DNA from 2 places in the Fibrobacter sp. UWS1 genome. Region 2 is predicted to be linked to the other one. Evidence: riboswitches for the same ligand, from Rfam matches in the RefSeq annotation. Region 2 holds a riboswitch; the other holds the start of a gene.
The links. A riboswitch is a leader RNA that binds a small molecule or an ion and turns the genes downstream of it on or off. The one in region 2 is predicted to bind thiamine pyrophosphate.

Region 1: linked by a shared signal. The riboswitch ahead of BGX14_RS00185 (thiamine-phosphate synthase family protein) and the one ahead of thiM (hydroxyethylthiazole kinase) in region 2 are both predicted to bind thiamine pyrophosphate.

What each region holds. Positions count from the first base shown of each region.
Region 1 covers NZ_NSGW01000001.1:38,544-54,489, forward strand. Annotated here, with positions in the region: gene thiE (thiamine phosphate synthase) at 1-152, opposite strand, end outside; gene BGX14_RS00185 (thiamine-phosphate synthase family protein) at 167-1,744, opposite strand; TPP riboswitch at 1,733-1,841, opposite strand; gene leuA2 (2-isopropylmalate synthase LeuA2) at 2,070-3,629, shown strand; gene hpt (hypoxanthine phosphoribosyltransferase) at 3,640-4,173, shown strand; gene BGX14_RS00200 (SIMPL domain-containing protein) at 4,174-4,866, shown strand; gene BGX14_RS00205 (glutamine synthetase III) at 5,102-7,213, shown strand; gene BGX14_RS00210 (IS4 family transposase) at 7,447-8,655, opposite strand; gene BGX14_RS00215 (trans-aconitate 2-methyltransferase) at 8,834-9,520, shown strand; gene BGX14_RS00225 (DNA internalization-related competence protein ComEC/Rec2) at 10,944-13,286, opposite strand; gene BGX14_RS00230 (hypothetical protein) at 13,400-14,620, shown strand; gene BGX14_RS00235 (DUF4416 family protein) at 14,625-15,152, shown strand; gene BGX14_RS00240 (manganese efflux pump MntP family protein) at 15,296-15,856, opposite strand.
Region 2 covers NZ_NSGW01000001.1:2,029,110-2,045,055, forward strand. Annotated here, with positions in the region: gene BGX14_RS08820 (prolipoprotein diacylglyceryl transferase) at 1-66, opposite strand, end outside; gene BGX14_RS08825 (hypothetical protein) at 94-336, shown strand; gene BGX14_RS15545 (hypothetical protein) at 533-703, opposite strand; gene BGX14_RS08830 (hypothetical protein) at 784-972, shown strand; gene BGX14_RS08835 (fibro-slime domain-containing protein) at 1,157-5,308, shown strand; TPP riboswitch at 5,614-5,719, shown strand; gene thiM (hydroxyethylthiazole kinase) at 5,712-6,533, shown strand; gene BGX14_RS08845 (ABC-F family ATP-binding cassette domain-containing protein) at 6,558-8,417, opposite strand; gene BGX14_RS08850 (hypothetical protein) at 8,480-9,976, shown strand; gene BGX14_RS16290 (hypothetical protein) at 10,049-10,183, opposite strand; gene BGX14_RS08855 (hypothetical protein) at 10,332-11,156, shown strand; gene BGX14_RS08860 (DMT family protein) at 11,150-11,491, shown strand; gene BGX14_RS15840 (hypothetical protein) at 11,502-11,654, shown strand; gene BGX14_RS08865 (hypothetical protein) at 11,667-13,196, opposite strand; gene hemH (ferrochelatase) at 13,251-14,231, shown strand; gene BGX14_RS08875 (BamA/TamA family outer membrane protein) at 14,221-15,309, shown strand; gene BGX14_RS08880 (NADH-quinone oxidoreductase subunit A) at 15,486-15,878, opposite strand; gene BGX14_RS08885 (hypothetical protein) at 15,895-15,946, opposite strand, start outside.

The sequences.
Region 1 (15,946 bases), 2.0 Mb from region 2:
TAAAAATCCCGAGAGGACGCTTCTTTTTCTCGCAGTTGGACTACGGTTACGCCTCCGCGCACCGCTTCATGGACGACGCTTTCGACGGATCTGCCGAGTGCCAGCCCGGAATCGGTCACCAGATATAATTTTAGATAGTTGGATTTTTTCATTTTAGCGTCTCCGTTTAAATGCGATTGTGGATTTGCAGAACTTTCTTTTCAAAGTCTTCCAAGGAGGAGCCGACCACAAGAATCAATTTTTCCAGATTGATCCGGTCGGGAATGGTGATGACGTCCGGCATTTTGTCGGTCTGGTTCAGAACGCTTTCTAGATCGCGGTCGTAGTCGTTTCCGCGTTGCCAGTAATTCTTTGGAGTGGGCATGGCGACGGTGTGGAATTTGCTGTTTTTGACGGCGGCCAGAATTTTTTCGTTGCTGCGGAAGTTGGCGACGCACTGGGCCTGGGGAAATTTTTTCCGAATGGCAAGAAGCGTGCCCGCCATATATTGGCTGATTCCCATTTTGGCTTCGCGCACGGAACAGGTTTCGTTGTCCACCCGGAAAAGGCGACCGGGAATCGCGCAGACGTCTTCGTTGGTATTTCCGTGGACGGTATAGCCGATATTGGTTCCGATTTCGGGAAGCATTTTGTAGATGTTCGCCGCTTTTAAAGATTCGACGGTGGCGTTCAAGTTTCTGCACAGCCTGTCGTTTTCGGAAAGTCCGTTCCGAAGGTCGCCTTGGGAAAGAATTTCATTGGCGTGGAAAAAAACGTCCCAGAAAAAATCTTTGGATGGGGGAGCGAAGTCTTCGGATTTGCCGTTCCAAATGAATTTTCTTCCGCATTTTTTGGCGGTGAATTTACCGATGCGGGCACTGGGGATGCCTTCTTTGGCGAGAGCCCTTTGCAATTTTGCCGTCTCTTTGGGATCTGCGGCGATGACCAGGGTGCCTTCGCTGATGATTTCCCAAGGATTCAGGCCGAATATGGCGCAGATTTTTTGAATGTCCGCCGGGATTTTGTAATTGTCCGCATCGATGACGACTCCGAGTCCGCTGGCTTCGGCGACTTCCCAGATTCCGCGCTTGACTCCGCCTTCCGTCGCATCGTGCATGGCGTGGACGCCTTTGAATTTCGAGGAAATCTCCGCGTCTTTGACAACGGAAATTTCACGAATGCGCTTGGCGGCTTTCCGGATTTCGCGCTCGGCAAGTTTTCCCCGAAGCGCTTCGCCGAGTTCAAAACCGAGCAGGGCGGCGGCTTCGATGGCGATTCCTTTAGTGATAATCAAGTCGTCGCCTTTTTTGGCACCGCGCGGCGAGACGAATTTTTTACCGGTTCCCCAGACGGTGATTCCGCCGATGGTGGGGCACGTTACCGCTCCGTAATATCCCGTGTGTCCGCCCACAATGGAAATGCCCAGTCGGGTGGCTTCCGCGCTGATTTCCGAAATCAATTCGGCGATGTACTTTTGTTCCGTATCCGGCGGCAGAAGTAGGGAATACGTCATCAGTTGCGGCTTGATTCCCATGACGGCGACGTCGCTTGCCCCGATGTGGACCGTGACGTAGGCGAAATCCTTGGGCGTCATTCGGAGCGACGGGAAAATAGGGTCTTCCGCTATCGCCATATAGCCGTTTGGCACTTTAAGGATTGCCGAGTCCACGCCCATGGCGGGGCCGATGAGCACTTTGGCGTTTTTGGCGCCGGTTTTGGAAAGAATGGATTGGGTGAAAAAATCGTCGTTTACTTTTCCGATCATGATGTCTCCTACGCTGGCATTATCCAGATCAGGTGTTTGGGTCGAAGGATGCTACCTTCCTCTCAGCCGGATGGTTCCAGCTCCCCGAGAACACAATTATAAAAAAAGTGTTGCCATTATGGATGAATTTTTATATATTAGCGGTATGCAAAATTGTAAAAGCACTCGACTTCAACTTTCTAGCCTTCTATTGGGACGCTCTAACTGAAGCGAGCTTTTTACATATCTGTTTATACGACAGCCCGCTTCTCATTGACGCGGGCTTTGTTATTTTTGAATAAAAATACGCCATGCTTTCGTCAATGCGAAGGGCAAGGAGAACAAAATGGAATCGAAACAAAATCAAAGAAAACCTTTTATTTATGACGTGACTCTGCGCGATGGCAACCAGGCCCTTCCGAATCCCTGGAACAACGCCCAGAAAAAGGACGTGTATTTGCAGCTTTTGAAACTCGGCGTCCAAGGTGCCGAAGTCGGATTTCCGGCATCTTCCGAAATGGACTTTGAATCGTGCAAGGAACTTGCGATGCTGACAGCGCAAATGGCGAAAGAAGGGAATGAAGAGGCGCAGAAAATTGTGGTTTCCGGCTTGGCACGTTGCATCCCCAGCGATATTCAGCGGTGCTGGGAAGCCATCCAATACGCTCCGCATCCCAGAATCCACACCTTTTTGGCGGGAAGCCCGCTTTCGATGGAATATGTGCTGCACATGACCCCGGAACAGGTGAAAGAGCGCGCGGTCTCTTGCGTGAAACTCGCCAAGTCTCTGGTGGGCGATAAGGGCGATGTCGAATTCAGCGTGGAGCATTTTGGGGATTGTCTCGAAAATATGGATTTTGTGATTGACGAATTGAAAGCCGTCGTGGAAGCCGGGGCGACGACCATCAATTTGCCCAATACGGTGGAACGCTACCGTCCGTTCCTGTATGTCAATCAGGTCAAGCAAGTCTGCGAAGCCTTGCCGAAAGACGTGACGATTTCCGTACATTGCCATAATGATTTGGGCATGGCGACGGCGGCGACTGTAGAAAGCTTCTATGCGGGAGCGACCCAGCTGGAAGTCGCGTTGAATGGACTGGGCGAACGCTGCGGCAACACCAATTTTTACGAAGTGGTGGTCGCTTTGGCCAATTCGGGAACTCCCGTGGACATTCATCTCGAACGGATTTATGAAACGGCGATTCTCATTTCGCAGTGGTCCGGAATCAGCATCTACAGTCGGGCGCCTTTGATTGGTGCGGAAGCGATTGTTCACCGCAGCGGCATTCATCAGGACGGCGCGAGCAAGACGAAAGGAATGAAGAAGGGTGCCTACCGTCCTATTGATTATTCCATGATCGGCAGAACGCAGAACGATTCGTTGAGCTTTACCAGTCAGAGCGGTCGGACTGCCGTGTACGAAATTATCACTAAATTCGGTTATAAACTGTCTCTTGCCGAGGCGGCGGCTTTACAGCCTGTCTTGAAGGTCGTCAGCGAAAAGGAAGGCGAACTTCCGGCGGATCGCGTTCTGGATATTTTCCGCGAACGGATGGTGAATGTGAACGGTCGTCTGATTTTCAACAACATCGAAGTGATTCCGGACGAAAACCGCTTTATTTTCCATTTCAAAAAAGATGGCGAATCGCTGGTCAAGTCCGTGATGGCGGAAGGTCCCATTGAGGCGGCCATGATGCTCATGCGGGAAATCGGAATGCCGGTGGAACTTGTCAAATATCGCCAGTTGGTCGTTCCCGAACAGGATAAACTCTGGGCGGGTCGCGGGCTCAGCCGTATTGTGCTGAAAGCCGGAGACAGGGAGGTGGAAGGCCGCGGTGTTTCTAGCGATACTCTCAAGGCGAATATGCGCGCGATTTTCTGCGGCGTGAATTTGCTGTATAAATAATGGAAATGCGATGCGGTTGAAAACCTTGATTTCCTGCGAAGCTTTGCAGGCGCGAGTCGCGGAACTGGCGCAGGAAATTTCCGAAAAGGAAAAGGTCGAAGTGCTTGTCGGCGTTTTGACTGGTTCCTTTATTTTTGTTGCAGACCTGGCTCGGGCGATGCGTCTTGCGGATTTGCGGATTCAGTTTGTGCGGGCGAGCAGTTATGGCAATGGGACGGAACACTCTTCTTTTTCGGTAAACGGATTGGAAGACTTGGACATTGCGGGCAAAAACGTTTTGCTGGTCGATGATATTTTCGACACGGGACATACCCTGAAAAATTTGGCGGAAGAAATTTCCCGCCGCGGAGCGGCTTCGGTGCGGACGTGCGCCCTGCTGGACAAGCCCAGCCGTCGAGAAGTCGATTTCGCCGTGGACTACGCCGGTTTTACCATCGAAAACCGGTTTGTGGTCGGATACGGTCTGGATTACGCCGGAAAATATCGTGCGCTTCCGGAGATTGCCTGTTTGTGCGATGGTGAAAACTCAAAAAAGGAGAAGTAAATGCAGAGTCGAATTAAAGAAACCCTGATTCTTGCGGTGGCGGTGATTTTTTCGGGAATCCTTGCCTATAACGGTTTTTGTCGAATGATAAATAAAGATCGTTCCGTGACGGTGCGCGGCTTGGCGGAGCGGGAAGTTCCTGCCGACAAGGTCTTCTGGTCGGTCAGTTTTTCGGAACTGGGCAACGAAATTGTCCCTCTTTACCACAAAGTACGGGAAAAGGATTCCATCATCGTCCAATTCTTTATGGAAAGGGGGCTTCCCCGGGAAGATATTACGATTGACGCCCAAAGCATTGAAGATGCCTATGCGGACCGCTATCGGGATCAGAGCAAACGTCCCGAATTTCGCTACACCATGACCTCGACGATTACCGTCGCATCGTCAAAAGTGGAACTGGTGCGGAACCTTCAAATGGAAGTTGCCGTCCTTGCAGGGAAAGAGATTCTTGTCAATTCGGGATTTGCCCGTTATGAATTTACCGGTTTAAATGACATCAAGCCGGAAATGATAGGGGAGGCTACCCGGAACGCGCGCCAAGCGGCGGAGAATTTCGCCAAGGATTCGCAGAGCAAAATCGGCAACATCCGAGAAGCGTCTCAAGGCGTTTTTTCCATAGAGGATAGGGACGACAACACTCCTACGATAAAAAAAGTCCGTGTTGTAACGAGAATCGACTTCGCTTTAGATTGACGTTTGACAAGGAAGACTTGCGAGCGAAAACGATTTGTTGCAATTTTGTAAAGCTCCTGGACAATTTTTTAGAAACCGGGAGCTTTGTTTATCGAGCCAGCTTGGGGAATTTTGGAGAATTTTAAAAAGAATGCGACAGATTTGCTATATTCTATCTACAAAAAAGACAAAAAAGTGTGGTTTGTTTGCTTGTTTTTGTGAAATTTTTGAAATTTTGCCTATTTGATGAATTGGCATGGTTCTTGCAAAAGAACGGGCAAACAACCATAAGGAGTACACAGTGAGTATTCAAGATGAATTCGGCAGCCTCGTCTTCAGTGCGAAAACGATGGGGAAGTATCTTTCACACAAGACCTACGAAAGCCTTCTCGCCACGATGAAGAACGGTTCCGCCCTCGATCCGTCTATTGCGGATGAAGTGGCGGCAGGCATGAAGACCTGGGCGATGGATCATGGTGCTACGCATTTTACGCATTGGTTTCAGCCGCTGACCGGCACGACTGCGGAAAAGCACGATGCCTTTTTCAATCCCGATGGCGAGGGTGGCGTTGTCGCTTCCTTTTCGGGCAAGGAATTGACTCAGGGCGAACCGGATGCGTCCAGCTTCCCGTCGGGAGGACTTCGCGCCACATTTGAAGCTCGCGGCTATACGGCTTGGGATCCGACGTCTCCCGCTTTTATCAAGAAGAACAATGACGGCGTTGCCGTTCTCTGCATTCCCACCGTCTTTTATGGCTATCATGGCGAAGCGCTTGACAAGAAGACGCCCCTTCTTCGCTCGCAGACGGCTCTGGTCAAGCAGATTCATCGCGTGGCGAAGCTTTTTGGCATTGAAGGCTCGGAACGTCCTTTCGCCACTCTCGGACCGGAACAGGAATATTTTCTGGTCGATGCCGAAGTTTACAGCAAGCGTCCGGATTTGATTCAGACCGGTCGCACGCTTTTTGGCGTTCGCCCAGCTCGCCACCAGCAGTTGGAAGACCATTATTTTGGCAAAATCAAGAATCGCGTTCTTTCGTTTATGGCGGAAGTCGATCGCGAACTCTGGAAGCTCGGCGTTCCCGCCAAGACTCGCCACAATGAAGTCAGCCCGGCGCAGTTCGAATTGGCTCCGGTTTTTGAAGAGCAGAATTTGTCCTCGGACCACAATATGCTGACGATGGAAGTTCTGCAGAATGTGGCGGAACGCTATGGCATGGTCTGCCTGACTCACGAAAAGCCTTTCGATGGAGTGAATGGTTCCGGCAAGCACAACAACTGGTCCATTACGGGGCCCGACGGCAAGAACTGGCTTTCTCCGGGCAAGACTCCGCACGAAAACGCGAAGTTCCTTATGGTTCTCGTTTCGATTATCAAGGGCGTCGATACTTTCGCTCCGCTTCTCCGCGCCAGCGTGGCAAGTGCCGGCAACGATCACCGTCTCGGCGCGAACGAAGCGCCTCCGGCGATTATTTCCATCTTCCTCGGCGATCAGCTGACCGACATCATCAACCAGCTGGAAAAAGGTACGCCTTCGTCTTCTAAAAAGGGCGGGGAAATCGAAATCGGCGTTTCCACTCTCCCGAAACTGCCGCAGGACGCGACCGATCGCAACCGCACAAGTCCATTTGCTTTTACCGGCAACAAGTTTGAATTCCGCGCCGTTGGCAGTGAACAGAGCTGCTCCACGGCGAATACGGCATTGAACGCGATTGTCGCTTGGGCCTTGGACGATGTGATGAACCAGATTGAATCCCTGACGGCGAAGGGTACGGAATTTAATGCTGCCCTGCAATCCGTCTTGCAAAAGGAAATCAAGGAACACAAGCGGGTCCTCTTTGACGGAAACGGTTACAGTGAAGAATGGAAAGCCGAAGCGGCCCGCCGAGGCCTTCCGAACCTGAAGACGACGCTTGATGCGATTGAAGCGTATCGCGATCCGAAGGTGGTCAAGCTGTATAAGGACTATGGCGTTCTTTCCGAAGTGGAACTGGAAAGCCGTTACGTCATAGAAAAGGAAAAATACGAAGCCGTTGTCGCTCTCGAAGCGAATTGCGCTTGTCAGATGGCGAAGACGATGTTCCTTCCGGAAAGCATCTCCTACGCGGTGGAACTTGCGGAATCGGCTTCCTCTCTTTCGGCATTTGCGCACTCGGGAGTTTCCAAATTGGCAAAGAATGCCGCCGATGAAGTAGAAGCTCTGACGGCGGAAATCGAAAAGCTGGAAGCCGCTATCGACAGTGCAGATACGGCGAAAGAACTGGAAGGAATGCTGAACGTGCGTAAGCACGTGGATGCTCTGGAACGGATTGTTCCCGAATCCCAGTGGCCGATTCCTGGCTACGGAGAAATGTTCTTTATTGGATAGCCTTTTCTAAAGAGTATAGGAACGCCCCGCGATCTGCGGGGCGTTTTTGTGTATCCAAGCGATAAGTATAGCGGCAAAAAAGGACTCTGTCATCGACCGATGCAGGCTGCGAATTGACGGCGTAATGTACAAAGAATTATTGTTATCCGCTAAACTTTAATTCATGAATTCATAATCCCCAAAACGTCCCGTTTTCAAGGAAAACGGGACTTGTTTCAAAATACGAGCCCCCTTCAGTTCAGTTGGGACAGGAATGACTGCTGTGATTGCGGTGGAGCGAGTCCACCGACGTATGCATCCCTTACAGCCTTTATTGGAGATTCCAGGAGTTTGTACAGGTCTACGTAGTAGGTTGCACACTGGCGTATCAGCAGAACCGTGCTGGAGAAACTCAGCTTCCTTTTTGTCTGCGCACGAACAATGGCTGTCAGCAGGTTAGCTATCATTACTATCCAGATCTGTATCCGGATCGCATTCTCGCTGTCTCCGTAAAAGAAATGAAGCGGAAAATTCTGCTTGAGACTGCGGTAGAAGGTTTCTATCTGCCAGCGTCTTCGATAAATTTCGACTATTTCCTTGGCAGGAAGTTCATTGTTGTTCGTAAGCAGCCGCCATGTCTTTCCCGTCTCCTCGACATAATGTTCGACTATGCGGGCCCTGTGAACTCGCTCCTTCTTGCGGGAGACAAAATGAAATTGGACATTCTCGTCCCGAAGTATGTTGTCTGAAACGGGGTTGTCCGACACATGGTCGTACTTGAGGTTCTTCTTCATCCTGGTCACGTAGGTCGTTTTCTTTTTGGAGAAGCTCTCGAACAACTTGTAGTCGATGTATGCCCTGTCTATAGCAAGAAATGATTCCGAGGGAAGCTTGACTTTCTTGAGTTCAGTGCTGTCATGTTTCGCTGCCGGGGTCACGATGACGAACTCCGGCGCTCCAGACGAATCCTTCATCACGGTGTGCGCCTTGACTCCGCCCTTCTTCTTGCCCAGCTTCGGGTTCCTGCCGGCACCCTTCATCACGTCGGTGAAGAGGGAGACAGTCGTCGAGTCCATGACATAAAGCCTTTTGGACCAAAAATAGTCCCGGCTGTCCGCTAAACAGTGCTCGTACTTCTTGTGCAACTCATGGTAGAGCCGTTCGAATATCGCGGCCGGTCTCCGTCCGTTCGCGTCAGCGAATGTGCTTCTTTTGGGGATCTCCGTAAGTCCGGCGTGGACTAGCCGTCTCGATTCCGCTTCGAGCCCCAGCAAGATTTGATTGATGGACTTGTACTGCTCCATGACGGAAAACAAGAGCACAAGCAAATGCTGGTACGCATCGAACTTCTTGACATAGCGTTCCCCGCCGTTCTGTCTAGATAGGGACAGGACAAGGTTCTTGGGAATAAGCTTCATTATCTGGGAAAATACCGGCTGTCCGCTAAAGTTGCTATCTTTCATACTGCTTTTGGTTCCTTTTATTTGTGGTTATTTAAAACGATACCAAAAGTGACGGCTCTCGATTATCGGGAACCGTCTTTTTTTATAACTTTTCTACGAAATTGATTAACTTTTAGCGGACACTATTAACAAAGAATATATTTTACACGAATTCAAAATGCCATTGTATGGGTTTTAAATGAACATTCGGGAACAGTTTAATCTAATCGCCAAAGAATACGACGAAAACCGCAGAAAATTCATCCCGTGTTTTGACGATTATTACATCGCATCCACCGACTTCGTGGCGAAATCCTTGGAGAAAAATCCTTCGTTGATTTTTGACTTGGGAAGCGGAACGGGAATTTTACCATCCTTTTGGATGCCGCATTTTCCCACATCGTCGTATGTCCTAGTCGATCTTGCCGAAGAGATGATGGATGTGGCGAAAAAACGTTTTGCCGGAATGCCGAATGTGAAATACGAAATTGCGGATTACTCGGAAAAATTGCCATCGGGTTCGCCCGACTTGGTCATTTCCGCTTTATCCATTCACCATTTGGAACACGCCCAAAAAAAGTCGCTTTTCAAAATGATTTTCGACTCCCTTTCATCGGGAGGCGTCTTTGTAAATTACGACCAGTTCTCTTCGGAAAACGATGCAATCCACAGAAAGACGGATAAGTATTGGACGGAGCAAATCCGGGCTTCCGGCTTGTCCGAAAAAGAATTTTGCCGCTGGATGGAAAGGAAAAAACTCGACAGGGAATGTTCCGTTCCGCAGGAAATCAACTGGATGAAAGAGAGTGGATTTCAAATCGTGGACTGCATTTATTTTCAAGGGAAATTCGGCGTCATCCGCGCGGAAAAAGAAGTTGGTGATTAGCGCCCTTCGGCTGGCTCAGGGACCGGTTGGTGAGCTTGTCGAACCACGGTTAGTGATTAGTGGTTAGAGGGAAGTGGAAAGTTGGGAGAGACGGCTTTCTGCCGCTTTGCGTTCTTCTCGTCGTGACGAAGGCTGGTCATTTATTCTAGCGGGAAATTCTTTTTCACAAGGTGAACTCTTTTTCAGACGGGACTTTTTTTCACAAAGTAAACTCTTCTTTAAAACAAGAACTTCTTTTCACAAAGTAAACTCTTCTTTAAAACAAGAACTTCTTTTCACAAGGGGAATTTCTTCTCGCAGACAGCGAGGTGCTCGCTTACCCATGAGTCTTGGGAACTTGTTCCCTTAGACGAATTGTCCCTTGCAGGGATACTTCAACTACGGAATCGGAGATTCCTAGTTTCAGGGATGCAAAGCCCCATGAGTCTTGGGAACTTGTTCCCTTAGACGAATTGTCCCTTGCAGGGATACTTCAACTACGGAATCGGAGATTCCCAGTTTCAGGGATGCAAAGCCGTGGCAATCCTGGCTGCGGGAAAGGATTGCTTCTACACTTCGAGTATAACTCCACTAAGGTAACAAAGTTACCAAGTGTCGTATATCCACATAGAGGATAACTCCACTAAGTCAATAAATTGACAAGTGTCGTATAACCCCTTTGGGGTTCGGGGTGACGGTCGCTTTCAAATATGACTGATTTTCTCCTTGGTGGGTACGCAATGACGAATATTACTAGTCTTCTCGAAGATAATGCCTGCAAGCAAGCTTGCGGCGCAACATTCGCCTTGCACGCTTTTGCGAAGGCTCCCTTCCTGGGACAATTCGTCTAAAAGAGTAAAACTCTTAAGACTCATGGGCAGCCCCTTTTCCCTTCACCCTATCCCCCGCCACGCTTTTGTTTGGCGATGGGGTGATCATATTTGTCGGAAAACGGCTGAGGTGGCAACTTAGTGATTATGAACGAAGGCATTTTGTCGCGTTTTGGAGCTTCAACTAAATGAACAAAGGCCTTTTTTCGCATTTTGGGTCTTCGACTAAACGAACAAAGTCGTTTTTTCGTATTTTGGGTCTTCGACTAAATGGACAAAGGCATTTTTTTTGCATTTTGAGTTTTCGACTAAATGAACAAAGGCATTTTTTTTGCATTTTGGAGCTTCGACTAAATGAAAAATGCCTGTTTCGACGCAAAGTCGGCTTTTGTCAAATGGTGCATGGATTTTCTTGAGACCTTTTAGAAGTTCGTTAAATGGTACAAGAGTTGGCGGGAAGTGGGAGTTAGGAGTGGTTAGAGATTAGTGATCAGTGGTTAGAGGAAAGTGGAAAGTTGGGAGAAAATTCAGCCGCTTCTCCTATACACTCCATTTTAAGTTCTCTTAACTACTCACTCCTCGCTGACCCTTCTTCCCTTTGCATACGGCAATGACTACAGCGAAGTTTGGACTTGATAGCCGTTCGCATTGAATCGTACAAAAACGCTGCCTTTTTCAGAAGTGTTCAAAAGGGGAATTTTTAAACTGTCCAGTCGGTTCACCACTTCTTTGTGCGGGTGCCGGAACCGATTTTTTCTTCCGTTCGATGCGATAGCGATGTCGGGATTTACCGCTTCCAAAAAGGCGACCGAGCTGGATGTCTTTGAACCGTGATGCCCCAATTTCAGCACGTCGCTTTTCAAAGGGATGTCGGTTTGCAGAATCGTCTGTTCGCCTTCCTTGGTCAAATCGCCGGTCAGCAACATTGAGCCTCCGATGCCCTCGATGCGCATGGAAATGCTTTGCGAATTGGTCTCTCCGCAATAAAAAGGATCCGGGTGAATCACGCGCATATTCCAGGTTTCCCGTTTTTGAGGCGATGTATAAAATGTCTCGCGAAAAATCATGCCTCGTTTTAAGTCCTGGATGACAACGCCGAGTTTTTGCGCCGTGGCAAGTACGTTTTTCCATTCCGGCTTGTCGGCAAAGCGGGAACATTCCTGAATCCACAGATTTTCGACGGGAAACTCCTGCAATAAAACGCTGGCTCCGCTGAAGTGATCCAGATCCGGGTGCGTGATGAGAATCCCTTTCAACATCCAGATTCCTTCTTCTTGCAGGTAGGGGATGATTTTGTCTTTGGCGACATTCCGTTTTCCGGTGTTTACCCCCGCATCGACCAGATAGACGTTTCCACTGGGGCTTTTCACAACTATGCAATCTCCTTGGCCGACATCTAAAACGGCGACGCTCCATTCGGGACGCGCTTTGGGAAGAAACGCCTGGTATGTAAAGTAGCATCCGAAAATTAAAATTCCCAAAAGGATAATTCGGCGGGCGCATGAATTGTTTTTGGAACTGCCAAGGGAAAGCAGAATCGTTCCCAAGATCAAAAGAACCCAGACGGGCAAAGGTCCCGCTGTCACGGAGGCGATGCTGAACGAAGAAATTTGCGCGACCAAAAAAGCAGAAAGGCGAAACAGGAATCCTGCGGCTTCGCAGAAGAGGCTGGCCGTTGCGGGAATCGGCAATAAAAGGGCGAACAGGCCGGCTTGCATTCCTAGGCTGACCAGCGGAACGACGCAGATGTTCCCGACGATGGAAATGGGAGAAAGGGAATGAAAAGACCAGATGAGAAAGGGGGCTGTAAAAGCCGTTGCGACCCATGTTATCCAGACGGCGGACAGCACGTAGTTTTCAAAACAAATCCATATTTTGTTTTTTCGCAGGACTTCGCTTTGCAAAATAAGCGGGTTCCGTTTTCCGTAAGCGATGATCCCCGCCGTCGCCGAGGCGGAAAGCTGGAAACCGACATTCCAGATGACCTCCGGGTTGAATGCGCACAAAAGAACCAGAGCGACGCCAAGAGCGTTCAGACTGTCGGCTTTGCGTTCAAACAGAAGCCCGATCTGTACGACGGAGAACATAAACACCGCACGAAAAACGGCGAGGGAGCCTCCGGCGGCAGGCGCATAAAGGAGCATAAAAAGGATGGCGCAGATGCGGGCGATTCGGTGGGGCATCCGGGTCGCTTTCAGTAAAAGCAGAATCATTTCCGAAAGCAAGACGACGTGAAAACCGCTAATGGCCAGAACATGGACGATTCCTGCCCGTTTGAAACCGTTTTGCAAGGCGTCCGGAATTTGGGAGCGGTCTCCGGCCAAAAGTCCAATCAGAAGTCCCGATTCGGCGGCGGGAAGGTAGCGCGAGAAATAGTTTTTCAAAAAATGGCGAAACCCGGAAAAGAATTTTTCAAAGACGAATCGATGAGAGAGGACGCTGAAAGATTCCAATTTGCCGAAACCCGAAAGCCCTTGACCGCGAAGCCATTTGGGGGAATCGAATCCGCCGGGAACCGTGGGCGGCTCGACGGGAAACCACTTTGCCTGAAAACGGATGGAATCGCCGGGGCTGGGAAATGGAGGCTGCTTTTTGGAAAGCCGGAATCTCCCGGATTCGCTACGGATAATGACGGCGACGCCTTCTTCCCTGTCCATCACGGATTCCACAAAGCCCAGGTTCTCTGTCGGCGTTTTAAATGGATTTTCCTCGGAAGGATGGGCGAAAATCCAAGAGGAGGTGCCCATGCGCAAGGCGAAAAAAAGCAGCACGGCAAGCGAAGCGCGTCGAGGAAATCGGGGAAAGGCGTAAAGGGAAAGAAGGAGGACGGGCACAAAAGCGATGCCGTATATCGGATATTTTGCGGACGCTAAAAAAAGTACGGAACAGAAAAAAGCGGCAAGTGCCGGACGATTTGAAAGCGGCTGTAAAAATCTTTCCCATTCTTTGAATCGCATCGTTTTCTCCTAAAAATTTTGACTAAATTGAAGAGAAATGTTTTATAGGGAATAACGTCCAGATGACGGGAAAAAAGAAAAAAACGTTGATTTTCATCCTTTTTTATGCAACCTTGTTTGCTTTTTTGACGGGTTGCGGGCTTTTTTCTTCGGATGGCGATGGGGAAGCTCTCGCTCTGTATCCGACGACGGCGAAATTTGTCCTTTACGGCAACGATTTTGTGCCGAACGATTCTGCTGCGGCTTATTTGCCGACGGGAACGCTTTTGGCGGTGCATCCGAATGCTCTTTACACCCTTTCCTTCGATGCGGATTCCGGCAGGAAACCACCAAAACTGAACCTTTTCCGTGTTGTGGACAGCTATGTAGGCTCTAGAACGCGGCAACTTTCGGCGGAAGAAAGCAATGGCAGATGGTATTACCGTTTTCTTTGCGAAGAAAATAACTCCGGCTATTGGGCGACGACTTTGGAAGAAAACGGCGATTATTACAAAGGAACGGTTCGAAATGTCCGCTATGAAGCCGAGGGAGCTTACAGTTCGCATTTCAGCGTGAATCTGGTTGTAGCGGGGCAGTATGGCGGCACGGCGGATTCCGTTTCGCTGGATTCCCTGTCAAAACTTTTGCTCGCGGGCTTTCGTCGGTATTTTTCTTCGGAAGGCATTGCTGTCGATACGCTCTTTTTGCATTACGCTTCGGAAAGGAACGATGTCAAAAATTCTTATCCAGACGATGAACCTTGGCTTGCCGGAAAATCCAGCTCCGATGTTTTTGTGACGGAATTGGGAGGCTGGCCGAACTCTCCGGAGGAACCAGAAGTGTATAACGCTCTGGATTTGGTTCTGGTGCATCGGATTGAAATTGCAGGAGTTTTGGGGTATTCCATTCTGTTTGCGGGCAATTTCGGCGGCGGTCAAGGCAGCACGGTGGTCGTCGGGACGCATTATATGCTGGATTCCCGTACGGAATATTCACAGACGGCCAGTGAAATCGTGAACACGGCAATTCACGAATGCGCGCATTTTCTCGGTTTGCGCCATACGACGGCGACAAAATCCGATCAGGCGGCTTTGGGGGATTATTCCATTTGGGAAGACGGCATTGCCGACACGCCGCATTGCGGGCAGGTTCTGAATATGAAAATGGCTTCGGGCGAATCGGAAAACCCCGTTTCGCTTCTTCCGAATGTTCTGCCGAAACTCTTTTTCAAAAATGCAGCGACTTGTCCCGACGCCTCTAACCCAATGTTCCCCGCAGCATCGGTAAATACGGGAACTTTTACAGAAGGGCAACTTTCCTCTCTAGCAAAAATGATACCGGTTTACCCTCATTAACGATATGGCTTTACCTCATCAATTCTCTGAAAAGGCGGCTCTTTTGGCTTTCGTTCTCGTGCAAGGAAACGAATGGCCGTCTGAAGTCCTGAATGCTCTGCAAAATACCTGGGGGCCGGTTCGGCATCTAGGCAAGCTTTTCGCCTTTGATAAAACAGCGTATTATGCGCCGGAAATGGGCGACTCCCTTTATCGCGGCGTTCTTTCCTTTGCGCAAAGCGTGTCCCCGCAGGATATCGGCAGAGAAAAGGAACGTTCCAATGCGCTGGAATTTGAATTGGCGCATTCCCCGAATCATCGCACGGCGAATGTGGACATCGGCTATATGGATCTCGACAAAGTCGTGTTGCCCTCTTATAAGCGCGGCCCTTTCAAACTCTACGCCGGAAACGGCATTTGGCTCGATATGATTCTGCACTACGCCAAGGGACATTTTACGCCGACCGCGTGGGCCTTTGAAGACTTCAGGCGCAATCCCTATGAACACGACCTATTGCTGATTCGGGAAAAATTCAAAAAAGACAGTGTTTAAAAGGCGGCTCTAAAAATTCATTCGCAAAAATCGCTTGCATTAGAGTGGCTTGTTGCTAGTTGTTAGTTGTTAGTTCGCTCGCATTAGAGTGGCTAGTCGTCAGAGATCTGTACGGAATTTCCGACGCGCGGCAATGATGCGAATCAGCGATGGAGATGCTCGACGAGAATTTTTGTGCCGATGGCGATGAGCACGCAGCCGCCGGCGATTTCCGTCCATTTGTACGGAATTTTTTTGCCTGCCCTTTTTCCCAAGTGAACGCCGATTTCCGTTGCCGCAAAAGCGACTATGCCGATAAGCGTTGAACTGAATGCGATTTCGTGCCCGATAATCCCAAAGGAAAATCCGACGGCCAGCGCATCCAGGCTGGTGGCGATAGCTAAAGAAAGAACCGTTCTGTAACCGAGTTTTTGCGTGAAACAGCTTTCCTTTTTCTGAAAAGCTTCCCGTATCATGCGAATGCCAATCCAGCCCAACAAGGCGAATGCGACCCAATGGTCCCAACTTCCGATAATTTCCGCCAGAAAGCCGCCGCCAAAGGCCCCGGTCAAGGTCATTCCCGCCTGGAAAATTCCAAAACACAGGGCGAGTTTTAAAATCTCGCGTTCATAGGCTTCTTTCCGGCAAAGCCCGATGGAAAGGGAGACGGCCATGCAGTCGATGGCCAGAGCGCAGGCGATGAAAAAAACACGAATCCATTCCATTGCGTCGTCCACAAAAAAAAGTTAATTTGAACAGGAACGAATCAAAAGTTATGGGATGACTTTTGACGGCGATAAAAATAGAAATGTCGA
Region 2 (15,946 bases):
ACCGAAAACGATGCACATCCCGTAAGAAGGGATGTTTAAGCTGCCAATGGAAAGAAAGGGTAACATGAACGGTCAATTTTTGGAGGATAGAGAATGAAAATAAAAAGCCAGTTAAGGTTCTTAACTGGCGAAAGGAATAAGAAAGCGCTCTACAAAATGGCGGCGCATATAACACAGTATCCCCATGTGATTCCGCAAATAGAGGTTGCGATGATTCCCATAACAAGACCTGCGGTGGCGACACCTGTAGATTTGTTTTGGTTTTCTAGCGATTTCTTCCCGAGGACGGCAAAAATAATTGCTAGAATGCCCAAAATTAAACCAAGCCATCCATAGACGAGGCTAAAAGCGAAAATGAGGGCTAGGATGCTGAGGACAAGGGAGGCTGCAGCCATGATTTTCTCCTAATGAGTATTGTTTTTGGAAATGGAAAGTTCTTTTTTGGCGTTGAACCAATACCGCGCAAAAAACGCAGCGAAGGTCAGAATCAGAGCAGAGATAAAGATTTTCTTCATATATGGGACTCCTTCTGTTAAAAGCTGAATTCATTTTTTAAGCCTTCGAGGGCTTTGACGCTTTTTTTGACTAAAACTTTAGAACAGGCGTTTAGGTCGCCATCTCGACATCTTTCTTCATCCGATTTGCAGGCGATGAAAAAGCCGGAGATGAATAGGGCAAGAAGGAGGATGGGAATTTTTTTCATTGGAACCTCTTTGTTCAGTTGTTTTATATAATGTAATAAAAAAAAAGATTGTCAAGAGTTAATCTTAATTTTTCGAGAGGATGATTTTGCGGGGGATTGGAGTGTCGAATTTTGCGTTAGCGACCGCAGCCCGGATGGGTTCGGACAAATTTCATGAAATTTGGCTGAACGGACGGCGGATGGGCGGGACGTTTTTGCTTTTTCCCGCCGATAACGCCAGAGAGCGGCGGCAAAGGGCGAAGCATTTTGCCGCAACGTCCGGAAAATGAAATCCTGAATAAGAAGAATTGTCGTGTGGCTGGCGTTCCGACGATAGCGCATTTCGCTTCTCCATTTGGCGCATTTTGCTTTTCTCGTGCCGCGATTCCCTGCTCCGGAAGGTTTTGCAATTATTTACAGAGCGCATAGGCGAATAAATTTATTTTTGGTGCGAGTGTTTGAAAAGGAGTGTTTATGGGCAGGATGCGTTTGCATCGCTTATTTTGCGTTGCCTTGCTGTGCCTGATTTCGGCGTCGCAGGCGGCTTTGACGATTCATATTCAATTTCCGTGGCGAAATGATGCGGCGAAAGCGTCGTATCAGTTGCATATTTTGGGCGGGACGACGAGTTATAATCCCGACTTTGGAACGACATCGGTGACGAAAATGGCCTCTGAAGGCGATGGCTGGTTTGTTTATACATGGGACAAGTCCGTTGGCGATTTTCAGGACTGGCAGAGCTTTGATGTAAAGGCGTGCCCAGATTCTTCGGATTGGAATTACAATAACAACAATTGCGTCCCGTGGAAAGATGCCGGGGGTAATGCGTATGCGTTCAAGATGTCTTCGACTTTCGGGAGCGATACGGAGGTCTGGTTTTGGACGGATGCGGACGGCGGCTACACGAAAAGTTTTATCGCGCCCGGTTCTAAAGTCGTCTGGTTCAAAAGCCCTTGGGGCAATAAGGCGCTCCCTCGGATGATTTTTGGTGCGGATTCCGTGATGATGCGCTTTGCCGTGGATGATGCGAGTCAGTGCGGATGGTTTTATGGGGCGATTACGCCGGCGATGTTGAAGTCGAACGTTTTGAAAACGGCGTATTTTGAACGGATGCATGCTTCTTATTTGACGGCTCCTGCAGAGGGGACTTTGGATTTGTCGCTGGCGCTTTCGGCAAATGACACGGTCTATGTGGATGGAACGCTGGGCGATTTGACGGTTTCCGCTCAAATGGGTTCGCTGGGCGAATGTTTTGATTCGACGAGAGTGCTTCACGTTTATCATCCGTGGCGGACGAATACCAGTTTCCGCGACAAGCCGCTCTTTATTTCGGTGGGCAACAACATTTTGAACAATCCGACGGCGATGGATTCGACGGGCGAGTATCCGTATTGGTGGCATTACGAATTCCCGACTTCGGTGACGTCAAAAGCGGAGTGGGTTTCGTCGGGGACGACGGTGAATTTGTATCGGCTGCAAAACGAATGGCCGCAGGTCGTGTATTTTAAGGATTCCGAGAAACCGGCGATTTCGCAGTTTTTCCCGACGGGTGTTTACGAAGCGTGGCTTTTTACTTCGACAAGCGTGAACGGGCAATTGGACATTTCCTTTGCGCCGCTGGAACGGAAAATTGTGCGGGTGATGAGTCCGTGGGACAACATGACGCCGTCCCTTCTTGTCGGTAGCGATACGGTGAAAATGGGTCCTTTCTCGAAGGATACCTGCGGCTGGTACCAAGCTTCTTATTACAAGCACGTGACGGATTGGAGCGTGCTCTTCAAGCAGACTTTTGGTTTTGAACGCTATACGGCGAATGGGCTTAAAGAAGGCGATCCGATTTCGCTGGATTCGGTATTTGCCGTTTCCGATATGGCGTGGGTTTTGCCTTATCCGACGAGCGCTAGCAAGCCGCAGATTTATTCCGAGTTTCCGGGACGCTTGGGAATTTGCCCGACGATGAAAATTTCGGCGATGCTTATCGACTGGGCGGGGGAATCGCACCCGAACGATGTCGATGTGGATTTCGGCGGCATTTACGACGGCAATTCCTTTACTTCGGTAACGTTCCTGGATTCGACGGGAACCCTCCAGACAAACCAGAAATGCCAGGGGCACGTCCGCGGGATGGTGCGGGACACGCTGGTGGACGGTCTGCCTGCCCGGATGGATTCCTTGCTTTATCCGTGGGGACAGTGTGCGGCGGCGCATGAAATTGAAAGGTGGTTTGTTCCCGAAACGCTGGCGACGGATGCGGCGGGAAACAAATATACGAATGCGACTTGCCGGGACATCGATTTGGCTTTGGATGAAGAAGGCTTTTGGCTTGCGGACATTACGGAAGCGGGCAGCTGCAACGACCCGGTGAATCCGGGATTTTATCCGCTGGACGATTTTGAATACTTGGATTCGGCGAAGACGGTGAAGAATCCGAAATTCGATTGGGACGTGCAAGGCTGCAAACACAATTACAGCTTTTCGATGAAAATTTCGGCGCAGTTCCAATATGTGAAGGGACAGTATTTTGAATTCCGCGGCGACGACGATGTGTGGGTGTTCATCAACAATCGGCTGGTGGTCGATATCGGCGGTTGTCACAGCCCTGTCGAAGGCGCAGTCGATTTGGATTCGCTGGGATTGATTGAAGGCGAAACCTATCCTTTCCGCATTTTCTTCTCGGAGCGCAATGCGACTGGTTCCAACTTCAAAATGCGCACTTCCATCAATCTGGAAACGGAAAAAACCTACTATCCTGTTGAAATTCCGACCAAGGACGGCACGATTTCATACGAAATCTGGCAGATGCTTGTCGATAAATCGTTGAGCTGCGACGTATCCAGCGTAGCGAAAGTGGATACGATTCCTGCACCGTCGTTGTTCATTTTGATGGGACAGGGATTGCCCGATGACGGAGACACGCTGGTTCCCGGTTTGAATTACGGCGGCATTCTGGTTTCGGAAACGATGGCGGGATTCTCCATCGATACGGCGGCGATTGTGCGATCCAGGACGTTGCCTCCGGGTTCTTACACGCTTTTCTTCTTTTTGGAATCGGATTTGTCTCAGGCTTCCTCGATTCATTTCTCGGTGCCGGAGTATCCGTTGCCGACGCTGGTCTTTGCCGATTCGCTGTGGAATGAAATCAGCCCGGATTCCGTTCGCTTGGGGCAGTATGCGTTTATTCCCTACCCTGTCCGCGTGATGGCTTATTACATGGGTGCTCTTTGCGATAGCGGTTGTGACGGAACTCTGGCTTTTTTGACTCCGGATTCTTTGGTGCTTTCCGATGAAGCGGGCGGCTTTGTGGATTCCGTGAAAATTGTCGGCGGACGCGCTTTGCTGTATGTGATGGGGACGGCTGCAGTCGTGGACGGTAGCTTTCAGCTTTTGGGACCCGCCTATGAAAACATTTTGACGTGGTCGAACATCCAGCTGGAAAAACCGCCTGTCCCTGTTCCGAATGGCGGCTATATGCGCGACCGCAATGGAGACGGTATCGCTGACAGTCTTGTGCTTTCTTACGGAGAGCCGATTGTGGATGACAATGTGCCCGATTCGGTTGCGTGGCTGTTTGGGGATTCGACATGGCACGGCAACGACCGCGCTAGTGTGGAAAAGCATCGTTACCGGGATTCGCTTCTGGTTTTTGAAAAGGATTCTCTGCTGTCGTTCCTCTTTACGGGAAACACTTCTAAATCGGTTTATGCGGGAAGCTATTCTAGCCTTTTCCGCAAGGCGGTGACGGACACTTTGACAGGAGCCACGGACACGTTGGACTTCCGGGTCTCTGGAAAAATTCACGACCGGATTGGACCTGTGATAACCAATGCGATAGTGACCCCGAAAAGCGAAAACATTTACCAGCTGGCGATTGTTTTTAGCGAAGCGGTGGATTCGAACAGCTTCGAGTTGGATTCGATCTTTGAATTCAAAGCGTGGAGAAACGGCTTGGAAAGTTCGCAGAATATTTTCCCGGTTTCCGGCTCGCGGAAAACCGCCCGCTATGAAGTTTTCTATTCAAATAAAAACGGGACGCTTCCTTCCGTGGGGGACAGCATTCGCTTCGCTCCGGGGGTAATAAAAGACTTGTCGAATAATGCGGCGGCGGAAAATAACCGCTGGGTTCGCATCGTCGGCGAACAATACATCGATATTATTTCGGCGAAGCTTTTTGAAGCCGACCCGGAACAGCTTGCGGAGTATGAAAAGGCGGAGACGATCATTCCGCGCAAAGTCGCTTTGGGTTCCGCTTATGAACGCATGGAAAAAGAAGTCGGGCTGCCCGGATTCCTGATTCGTTATGACTTGGGCGAACTGGCGGCATCGACAGGAGCAAGCCCCGAAAGCCTCTACGTCAAATACGACGCGACATTCTACACGAATTTGGGAGTGTATGTGAATGCGGCAAAGGGAAAACTTCTTTGCACGGACGAAATCTTTGGCGGCGACTGCACGCAAAATCCGGGTTACATCTATTTGGCTTGGAATATGCGCAGCAATAAAGGACGCTTGGTTTCTACGGGAGCCTACATCACCAAGCTCGATTTGAAAATCGGCGTTCTGGGTGGCGATGCGCAAAAGAAAGAGGTGACGCGCAGCTGGGGCATTCGTCGAAAGACCGAAAAATAAAGAAACTCTATACAATTCTACGCAAAATGCCCGCAATGAAAATTGTTTCAAAGCGGGAGTTTTCTTTTTCGCAAGGGGAATTCAGTTATTAGTTTTCAGTTCCAACTCTCAACCGGTCCCTGCCCTTCGGCAGGCGGTTCCTGAGTTTTGGTTTGTGAGCTTGTCGAACTAATCGAAGCTCACGAACCGCTAACTTGCGCGAAGCGATTACGAGCAAATCTGTATATAAGTACCCAAAATAAAGGAACTCTTTTTCGCCGGTCGTTTTCTATATTTGTGTCGGCTTTTTACAAACGGAAAGCCTGAACAATCCCCCGGGGAGCTGGTGCAACCGGCTGAGAGGAAAATGTGATTTTCGACCCGCGAACTTGAACTGGGTAATGCCAGCGAAAAAGGAGTTATAATGGAAGACACCAAGTCTTATCTGCAAGCATTTGCCAAATTGAATACAGCGATGCGAGAAAAATCTCCCCTCGTTCACAACATCACCAATTATGTGACGGTGAACGACGTGGCGAATGCTACACTTGCCATTGGAGCTTCGCCGATCATGGCGGATGCGATAGAAGAAGCGGCAAATATCGCGTCCATTTCTTCGGCGTTGGTGATAAACATTGGCACGTTGAATGCCCGAACGGTTGAGTCGATGATTGCCGCGGGGCGTGCGGCGAACGAAAAGAATATTCCGATTGTTTTTGACCCGGTCGGTGCGGGAGCTTCGGCTTTTCGCAACAAGACGACGGAACGTCTTTTGCAGGAATTGAAAATTTCCATTTTGCGCGGGAACCTTTCGGAAATTTCTTTTGTCGCTGGCGTTTCGGCTTCGACGAAGGGAGTCGATGTTTCGGAAGGCGACTCGGCAAATGATGCTCAGGCGATTTGCCAAAAAGTAGCGAAAGAAAGAAATTGCTCTGTCGTGATTACCGGCAAGACGGATTTTGTGAGTGACGGACTCCGCTTGGCAAAAGTCGATAACGGTGTCGCTCTGCTTTCCAAGGTGACAGGCACGGGCTGCATGACTTCGGCGATTACGGGCGCATACGCAGGTGCTTCGGACGATATGTTCGTCGCGGCGTTGGCGGGAGTTTCTTCCATGGGAATTGCCGGAGAAATCGCTTATGAAAAATCAGCGGACAAAGGAACGGGAAGCTTTCGAGTTTCTTTAATCGACGCCCTTTCCCAGCTTCAAGCAGAAACGATTTTAAAGCGGGCAAAAATCCGTTAGGCTCGCTTTTAAAACGGTTTTAAGTCATAGAGGATACTTCTCTTTGGCTTCTTCCAAGCGTAAAGAAGTTTCTTCCCATTGGGCGAACAATTCTTCGCCCTTTACTTTTTCTGCATTGAGAGCTGTAGCCAGCTTGGCAATTTGTGCGCCGTCCGCTTTTTCGGAAGCGGCAAGAAGATCGGCTTCGATTTTTTTTGCCGATTCTTCGGATTTTTGGATGTCCGCTTCGAGTCTTTGAATTTCTTTTTCCAGTGGGCGGATAATTTTTGCCCGCTCTTCGATATAGGCAGCTCGGGCTTGTCGGCTTTCCTTGCTTTTGGGAGTAGGGATATCCGCCTTTGCAGATCCCCCGTTGCTTTTTTCTACGGAAACTTTGGAAACGTTTTCGCCCCGTTCTTCTTGCCAGCCGATTTTATCCAGGAAACTGGCGTAATTGCCTTCAAAAACAAAACTGCGCCCGCCGTCAAATACAATGAGCTTATTCGCAAAGGCGTGAAGGAGTTCTTCGTCGTGCGAAACGACAATCGCCGTTCCCTGATAATCTTCCAACGCGTCGATCAGGCTTTCGATGCTTTCCATGTCCAAGTGGTTCGTCGGTTCGTCCAGCAAAAGCAGGTTGCAGGGCGTCGCGAGGATTTTTCCCAAAAGGACACGGCTGCGTTCTCCGCCGGAAAGGACGTTGATTTTTTTGAGCGCGGCGTCCCCGCTGAACATCATCAGGCCGGCAAGGCTGCGGGCTTTCCCCCGTTCGGCGTTGGTGATGGCTGACTGCAATTCCTCTTCGACGGTTTTCGTCAAGTCCAAGCGGTTGATATTCGTCTGCCCGAAATAGTTCAGCTGCACGTTCGGATTCCAGACGACTTCGCCGCTGACGGGTTTGAGTTCGTTGGCAATCAAATTCAAAAGGGTCGTTTTTCCGCGACCGTTCGGCCCGATAATCGCAATGCGATCGCCCTTGAAAATTTCCGCGGACAAATTCTGGATGAGGTCGGGACCGCCGTCAAAGTGAAAACGCAAATCCTTGATTTGCATCATGCGCTTGCCGGGAAAACCCGCTTCGTTGAACGAAAATTCCAGATTGCGTTCGTGCTCCGGGCGGGTTATCGTTCCCAGTTTTTCTACCGCTTTGATTTTGGATTGCACCATTGCCGCTTTGCTCGCCTTAAAACGGAATCGCTCGATGACGCGCTCCAGCTGCTCGCGCTTGTGCGCTTCGTTTTCCTGCGTGCGTTGCGCCATTTCTTCTTCAATCGCTACGGTCTCTTTGAATTTGGCTACAGTTCCTTGGATTTTGCGGAATTTCTTGCGGTAAATGCCGACGACGTGTGTGCAGACGCTGTCCATAAAATTGCGGTCGTGCGTAATCAGCAGCACTTCGCCTTTCCATCCGCGCAGAAAACGCGTGAGCCAGCGTGTCGAAATAATGTCCAGGTAGTTTGTCGGTTCGTCGAGCAAAAGCACGTTCGGTTCGCTCGCTAGAACTTTAGCGAGGTTCAGCCGAATCTGGAAACCGCCGGAAAGAAGCATCGGATCTTTTTGCAAGGATTCCGCATCGAATCCCAAACCGAACAAAATCGATTCCACCTGGTGCGTGTCCATCCATCCGTCTTCGTTTTTTTTCAGAACGGAACAGGCTTCTTCGTGTACGGTTTTGTGCGAAAACGCGATATGCTGTTTCAAGTAGCCGAGGGTATAATTCTTGGGAATGTCGATTTTTCCGCCGTCCAAGGATTCTTCGCCGAGAATCATTTTGAACAAAGTCGATTTGCCGCTGCCGTTGCGCCCGACAATGCCAACGCGTTCCCGCGGCCCGACCAAAAAGCTCGCGTCCTTAAAAAGTTCTTGAATCCCGAAAGATTTGGTAATATTTTGAATTTGAATCACGGGGACAAAAATAGAAAATTGCGTTGGAATGTTAAATTTCTAAAATCGAGGCTGAGTTCAAAATGAAAAAATTCTGTATGGTCGCATTGCTCCTTGTCCTTTTTGGAGCAAGCCTTTACGGTGAAAAAATTCCGATCAACAACGGTGCCGGTTTTGACGGCGAATTCTACCGTTCTGTGGCGCAGAATTTTTCCGCTGATTTCTGGGATTCGGGATACGACGCATTTCGCATTCAGCGCCTGTTTCCCTTTTTGGGTGTCCACTACGTTTTTCAGATTTTAGGAGTGTCGGCGACCGATGAAAATTTGATGTCCGCCATGTTCGGGCTGCACCTATTTAATCTATTGCTGCAAATCGCTTTATTCTTTGCCATATCCAAAATCCTTCGCTGGCAACCAGCGACGGAAATGGTTTTGTTCGCTGTCCTCTTCTTGAATTTTTTCACTCTTAAAAATTGCGGATACGAGCCCTTTCAAACGGATGCATTCGCGGTCACTCTTTCGCTTCTGAGTGTTTATTTTTATTTGAAGAACACACTCTTTTGCAACGGAATTGTCGCTGTTTTGGGAATGATAACGTGGCCTCTCGTGACTGTGCAAATCATTTTGATGCAGGTGTTGGACAAGCCGCTTTCTCAATCCGAAACAGGAAGGAAGTTTGAACTGTGGAAAATTTTCCCGATTCTCTACGGGAGTTTTGCCGCTTTATCGATAACCGCTTTGTGCTTGGCTGGGCACTTGGGTGTTGTGCGGAATTTGCTCATGCGCGAAACGAATTTGCCTTTGACGGCGTTTTCGTTTTGTTCGATTCTAGTAGCACTCTTCTTTTTGCTTCGCAAAACTTCGTCGATATCGCTGGATTTTTGGAAATCGGCGAAAAATTGCCGTTGGAAAGTTCTTGGAAGCTTCTTAGTGGCGTGGCTTGCTGTCAAATATTTTTTGTCGTTGCATACAAACGATGAATTTTTCAGCAGCAGTTCGATTTTCGGACTGCAAATTCTGCTGCGCCCCTTGAAATACCCGCTGATTTCGTTCGTTGGTTTTGTGGCTTTTTACGGCATCTTGCCAATGCTGATTCTTTTTGGTTTTCGGGATTTTTCCCGAGACTTCGTCGACCGTTCTGCCGGATTCGCATGCCTCTTTGGGGCGTTTCTCGTCTTGATGCTGGACAGCGAAAGCCGCCATTTGGCGTCCCTTCTCCCCGTTTTACTTTTGCCCCTTGGAACCGTTCTGGATAAGTGGGATCTCGGTAAATTTCAGGTGGCGGCGCTCGTGATTCTCCAACTGCTGCTTTCGCATTTCTACTTTCCGATCAATACGGAAAATCTTTTGGGACAATTGCAGACGGGGAACTTTGAACTCCCTGCCGCTCAACGGTATTTTATGAATTTCGGAGCCTACATGAGCCTGAAGTCCTATTTTCTTTGGTCGGCCGTTTCCGTTGCTTTGATTATCGTCAGCTGTGGAATTTTAAAAAAGCCTTTTTTTACGAAAGATAATTCAGGATTGGCTGGCAGAAAAGAAGGAACCCCATGGCGAAAAATTTCCCGCCGGAACTAGACTTTGCCGGAGGGAGAAAAAACAAACCCCGAAGAACATCTCCAGGGCTGCTTGGGCTTTTGGACGACGAATCTATTTTTCGTCGTTCCACCAGGAACCGTCATCTTCGTCAATCGGATTGCTTTTGACGGAAAATTCCCTGTTCCAGGTTTCGTATTCCCTGTCGAGCAGGCGTTCTGCCCGATAGGTGTTTTTTTCTTCGTTCATGTTTTCTCCTTGCCGAGGTTGTCTTCCCGGCGATTTCGTCTCTTAACTCAAGTAGACGGAAATAGTATACTTAAATAAGGGTGAAAAGAAAATGCCTTTGTGTAAAAAGAGGGCGAAATCTTTGTAAACAATGCTAATTTTGAAGAGTATGAAAAAGTATCCCGTAAAATTTTCGCTTTTTCTCGCTCTGCTTTCTGCGGCGATAGTCCCGATTTGCGCGCTTTATTATGCGGGGCTTTATGCTCTGGATTTTTTGGCTATGCTTTCCATTTTCTCGACTTTGTTCACGGTGGCGGATGTCGTTTTGCCTTTGCTGTTTTTGTTTTCGGTTTGGGGATTTGCCTATTTGTTCCGGGCGATTTTACGGAGCTTGCCGACAGAAACTCGGGAAAAGAAATTGCTGCAAAACACTTGGAATTTGTTCGTCTTTGGGGCTGTCACTTTGACGGTCTTGTCGCCGCTTTATTCCATTGTTCAGGGAAGCGTCTCGCTTCGCGTCTTGTGGAATTTCTTTTTTGGCGCGGAATGGTTCGTGGGAATTTTGATGGGCGCGTGCCTTGCCCGGGCTGCTTTTCGGGGGCGTCGCTGGTTGCTGTTCTTTTTAGGAATTACAGCGTCGCTTTCTGTCGCTTCGGATTTCAACGGTTGCAAATACATCCAGCCGTTGTTTGACAAGCACACTCTTGCCGAAGAAGTCGGCGAAGACGTTTCGGGCGGGGACTTGCTTTTTTCGCTGTGGGGGATTTCCCCGGCGGAATTTGATGCGCTGGACGATGAATCCTTTGCTGACATTCAAGAGGTTTCCTTTTCGATGTTTGCGCTGGTCGCTGCGCTTTTTGCCGCTTGGATTGCTTTTCATTCTGCCATGGCGACAGCTTTTTTTGTTTTGTGCGCTCTTTATTTTGTCGGTAAAAATGACGAGCAAAATAGGCAGGATGGACGCTGCCTTGAGGATGCTTCGCGAATATGTTGAAAGTCGCTTTGATTACGGCGGGCGTTTTGGTCTGCTCCAATTTGTTCATGACATTTGCCTGGTATGGGCATCTAAAGTTTCTCGGTTCCAGACCGTGGTATATTGCCGCTGTGGTCAGTTGGGGAATTGCCCTTTTTGAATATATGCTTCAGGTACCTGCCAATCGCTACGGCTATTCGGCGTTGAATGTCGTTCAGCTCAAGGTGATTCAGGAAGCGGTTGCGCTGACTGTTTTTGCGCCGTTTGCGGTGCTGGTCATGAATCAGCCGCTGAAATGGGATTATCTCTGGTCAGCGTTGTGCCTGATTGGAGCGGTGTATTTCGCTTTCCGTTAAATGGGGATTTATGCTGACGACTTTTCTCATCGTGCTCGGCGTTTTGACGCTTTTCGGTCTTGGCACAGCAAAAGACGCTTGCGCGATTACGCTCTTATTGAAAATTCTGCCGTTTCTCTTGCTCGTGGCGATTTTTCTGATGATCGCATTTTGTAGCAGATAGTCCTTTTGGGATTTATGCGATTCCCGTGGATGCTTGAGCCAAAAGCGCTTCGTATTGTTGCAGTTCCTTGCTGAAATCCCCCAACGCTTTGTAGCGTTTTAAAATGAGATTCATAAAATCCTTGTAGGAACCCATGAGCAAAAAGGGGTCGCTTTGGTAGCCCGAGTATTTTTGATAGAGTGCTTTCAGATTTTTGATGCTTTGGCGCACTTGGTTGAGAATGTCGAAGAGTTGCTCGTGGGCGTTCTGCAGTCCGATCTTGTTTTGTTCGATGATTTCCGGAACGTTGGTTTGCAAAATTTCGGAGGGGAGCTTGGCGTAATCTTCATAGACGGTGTTGGTGCTGGCGGATGGATTCCCGGCGATGAGGCTGGAGGCCCGCATACCGTTGCGCTTGGCCTTGGCGTCAATGGAAATTTTGCAGATGTCTCCGCCCATGAAGTTGCACTTGGCGCGCGTCTCTTCGCGGTGCAGGGAATTCAAAGGGAAGAAGTCTTCGTGGGTTCCCAACCGGGAAAGCGGGACATAGAGCGCAATGGATTCGTTGAAGACGGTGACATTGTAACGGATGTATTCTTCGCCATCGATGTTTTCCGTTTTATAACGGTTTCCGCTGGAATTTTTGAAATGTTCGGTCTGGTTCAAAAGATTTTGAAACGTTTTTTTCAAATCTTCCTGATTGGGGGAGTAGGTGTTTAAAAAATGTTCTATGCCTTTGTCAAATCCTTTGCGAATCGCTTCGTTGGCGGCTCGCTTGCCCCACAAATCTTTGGAAAGGAAAAGAAAATCGGTAATGCTTGTTTCGGATCGGTTGGCGATAAGCGCTTGGAGCCTGGCGATTTTGGCAAGCCCTCGCCAGCGGCTCGCAGAAATGTAGATGTTGCCTTGCTCGCATTCCGTGGCAATCGCCTGTAGCAGGGAGAGCGAGTCTTGGGAAATAGCGACGTTTTCCAGTTCCTTTTCCCAAGAACGCATTTCTTCTTTGGAAATTTTCAGCTCTTCGGTGACGGAAAAACGCTGCGGGTCTCCGGCTTTGGAAAGCAGCGTTTCCAGGGCGTTCGGCGAAACCGAGTCGGGAAAGGTGAGGACAAGATGGATGCTGTCCGCCAGTTTGGCTTCGGGAAGGGCGGCGTCGGGTCTTGCGCGCCCGGAAAGGATGAGCGAATGCGCAAGGTGTTCCCCGAGAAAAGAGTCGATGGCACTTGTCATCTGCTGAAAGCCGCTGTCGAAGTTGGTGAATATCGCCAAGTCGATGGGTGCTTGCGGCAAATCGAAATGGCGAAGCCCGTACGTCTGGACTTGCAAATTCGAAAATCCGGCCAGGAGATGGTTGATGATCGCCCGCTTTCCCGCTCCTGCGCGCCCATACAGATAGGTGGGCTGTCCTGTCAGAACGGCGAGAAACGCCAAACGAAAAATGTCTTCCCGTTCAATGAGGCCGCCATCCAGCTCTTCCAATAATTTATGCATTCGTTCTGCGAGAGTCATCAAATTTCCTTTTCCCTGAAGCGCATTTTCAAGAACCCCAAGGTCTGTAGTCATGTCGTTTTTAGAAAACCTGTAGAAAATATAAACGATTTTTCTAAAATAGGCGATATGTTCGATGCGATTCTTTTTGTACAGCTGGGTTCCCCGGAAGACGCTACGCCGAAAAGCGTAGAGAAGTATCTGGTCGAATTTTTGGGTGACTGGCACACTCTGGGAAATCCGCCTTTTTTTTGGAACTGGCTTTTGAAACGCATCATCGCGCCGAAACGCTCGGTGAAAAGTGCCTGCAAATATCAAGAAATGGTGCAGAAGGCGGGGCTTGGGGAAATGCCGCTGGTCTATTACACCCGGCGATTTGCCGAAGGAATTGCTTCCGCCGTGGAGTCCCGCATTGCCGTCCGCTACGCTTTTGAATTTGGAACGAAGCCTTCCATTTCGGACGCTCTGCAAGAGTTTGCCGATTTTGGGAAAAAGAAAATTCGGGTCGTTCCGCTTTTTCCGCAGCGTTCCTTGGTTACGACGGTCGCCGTCCGGGATATCGCCGCAGCCTGCTTTCAAAAATTTCCGCAGCTTTCCATGGATTTTGTCGATGGCTTTGCGCTCAATCCGGTCTGGCTGGAAGAAACTTTTCAAAATGTCTTGCGCCATTGGAACGGCATTTCGCCAATCGTTTTTTCCTTTCATGGAACTCCTGTTGCCTGGGCGAAAAAGGGCGACCCGTATAGCCGGGATTGCGAAGCGGAATTCGACTGGTTCCGAAAAAAAATACGGGAAGTTTCGCCGAACGCCGAAGTCCTTCTTTCTTACCAGAGCCGCTTTGGGCATGGCAAGTGGCTGGGACCTTTCACAACGGATGTCGTTGCGCAAATCGCTCAAAAGCAAAAAGAAGTGCTGCTGGTCTGCCCGTCCTTTACCGCCGAGAATTTGGAGACCCTCCATGAAATCGATGTCGAATTGCGAAATTTATTTTTGGCCGCTGGAGGCCAGAGGTTTACACGAGTCTCTTGCCTGAATGACGACGCGAATTGGGTAAAGCGGTTTGCCGAAGAAATGATGCGGGAAAATTTAGGGAGTCCATGTGAAAAATAGATGGATGTATTTGGCGTTGCTGATTTTGGTCGCAATGGGAGTGGCTTTTGCCGAGAACTCGGGAACTTCATCCGAAGAAAGTTTCCAGCGGTTTGCCGCCTTGCCGGTTTTGGGCTATGCCGAAGAAACGGGACTCAAATACGGTGCGATGGTCATTCTTTTTACCCGACCGGATGCGCCGGGAGAAAATGCGACCGCCATCGATTTTGCGGTCATGGGAACCACCAAAGGCCAGCTGGAAGTGGATGTTTCGCCGGATTTGTATTTGTTCTCCGGCTTTTTGCACTCGGACATTTCGTTTATCTATTGGAATTGGCGTGCGAAGTATTACGGAATAGGGAACGACCCCGACAGGGATTTGTACACGCGTTACGACATGGATCTTTTCAAGCTGAGCGTTCCTTTTGAAATGCGCCTTTTTCCTTCGCCGTTATCCCAGGTTCTCCATGTGGGCCCTTATTTTTATTTGGAGCACAATCGCGCTTCGTTTTCTCATGGAGACTTGGACAAGCCGGAAAATGCGGGAGGCAAGCGGTTTGGCACCGGTTATCAGATTACGTTGGACTTTCGGGATAATGTGAATTGGCCGGTTTCAGGATTTTTCGGGCAGTTTCGTCAGGTGTTTTATTCCGGGTCGTTCGGCAGCGATTTTGATTTCTTCTCGCAGACGGTGGATTTGCGGGCGTATTCCTATTTGTTTTGGGGAACTTCTGTGGCGCTGGGCACTTTTTACGAAGTAAAAAAAGGCGACGTTCCTTTTGATATGCTGGCGACGTTGGACGGTATTAAACGCTTCCGCGGCGTGGAGCGGGGAATGTTTTTGGACAGGCAGGTTTTTTCGGCGCAGGTGGAATTGAGAAAAACTCTTTTTTGGCGTTTGGCAGGAACGATTTTTTTCGAAGCGGGAAAAGTGGGACCCTATTTTTCGCAGTTGGCCCGTAACCGCTGGCATTATGCGCCGGGATTTGGCGGACGCTTTTTGCTGAACAAAAGCGAAAAAACGTATGTGCGGGGCGACTTCTCCTTGGTGGACGGCAAGTATCTGGGAATGACCGTTTATATTCGCGAAGCGTTCTAGGGAATAGTGGACGGCAATTAGTTGGGAAGTTATCAGTTGTCAGAGGCTAGTGGTTAAAGTGCATGGGAGAAGCTGCTGGCAGTCGATTTCCCTAATCAAAAAATAATCGCCGCTTTTGCCGCAACAAAAAAAGGCTTCCTTTCAGAAGCCTTTTCCAAGGAGAAATGCAAAAGTCTTTAGTCGGACAGCTTGTTCCAGTCCAGAATTCCTTTTTTGTAAAGATAAAGGTAGCCGCTCTCCAGAATCAGCAGGAACGCCAGCAGCACAAAGAGCAGACTCCACGGGCTGGACAAAAAGACGACAGCCAGCGGGTAGAGAAATGCGACTTCGATATCAAAAACCAGGAACAGCATGGCGACCATGTAATACTTGATGGGATAACGCTCGTTGGCAGAACCGGCGACGTGCGCGAGGCCGCATTCATAGGCGGTACTCTTGATAAGCACCCGTTTGATTTTTCCGGGATGCAGAAACCAGTTGGCAAGGAGCAGGAGCAGGGGGACTGCAACGGCCAAAATGACGAGAATCGTCATGGCAAAAGTCGTATCAAAAATTTGAACGTTACTCATAATGCCTTTAAAATAGTTATTTTCCGATCCATTTTTGCGCTTCGGCGGCTAAAATATCCGTGGAATCC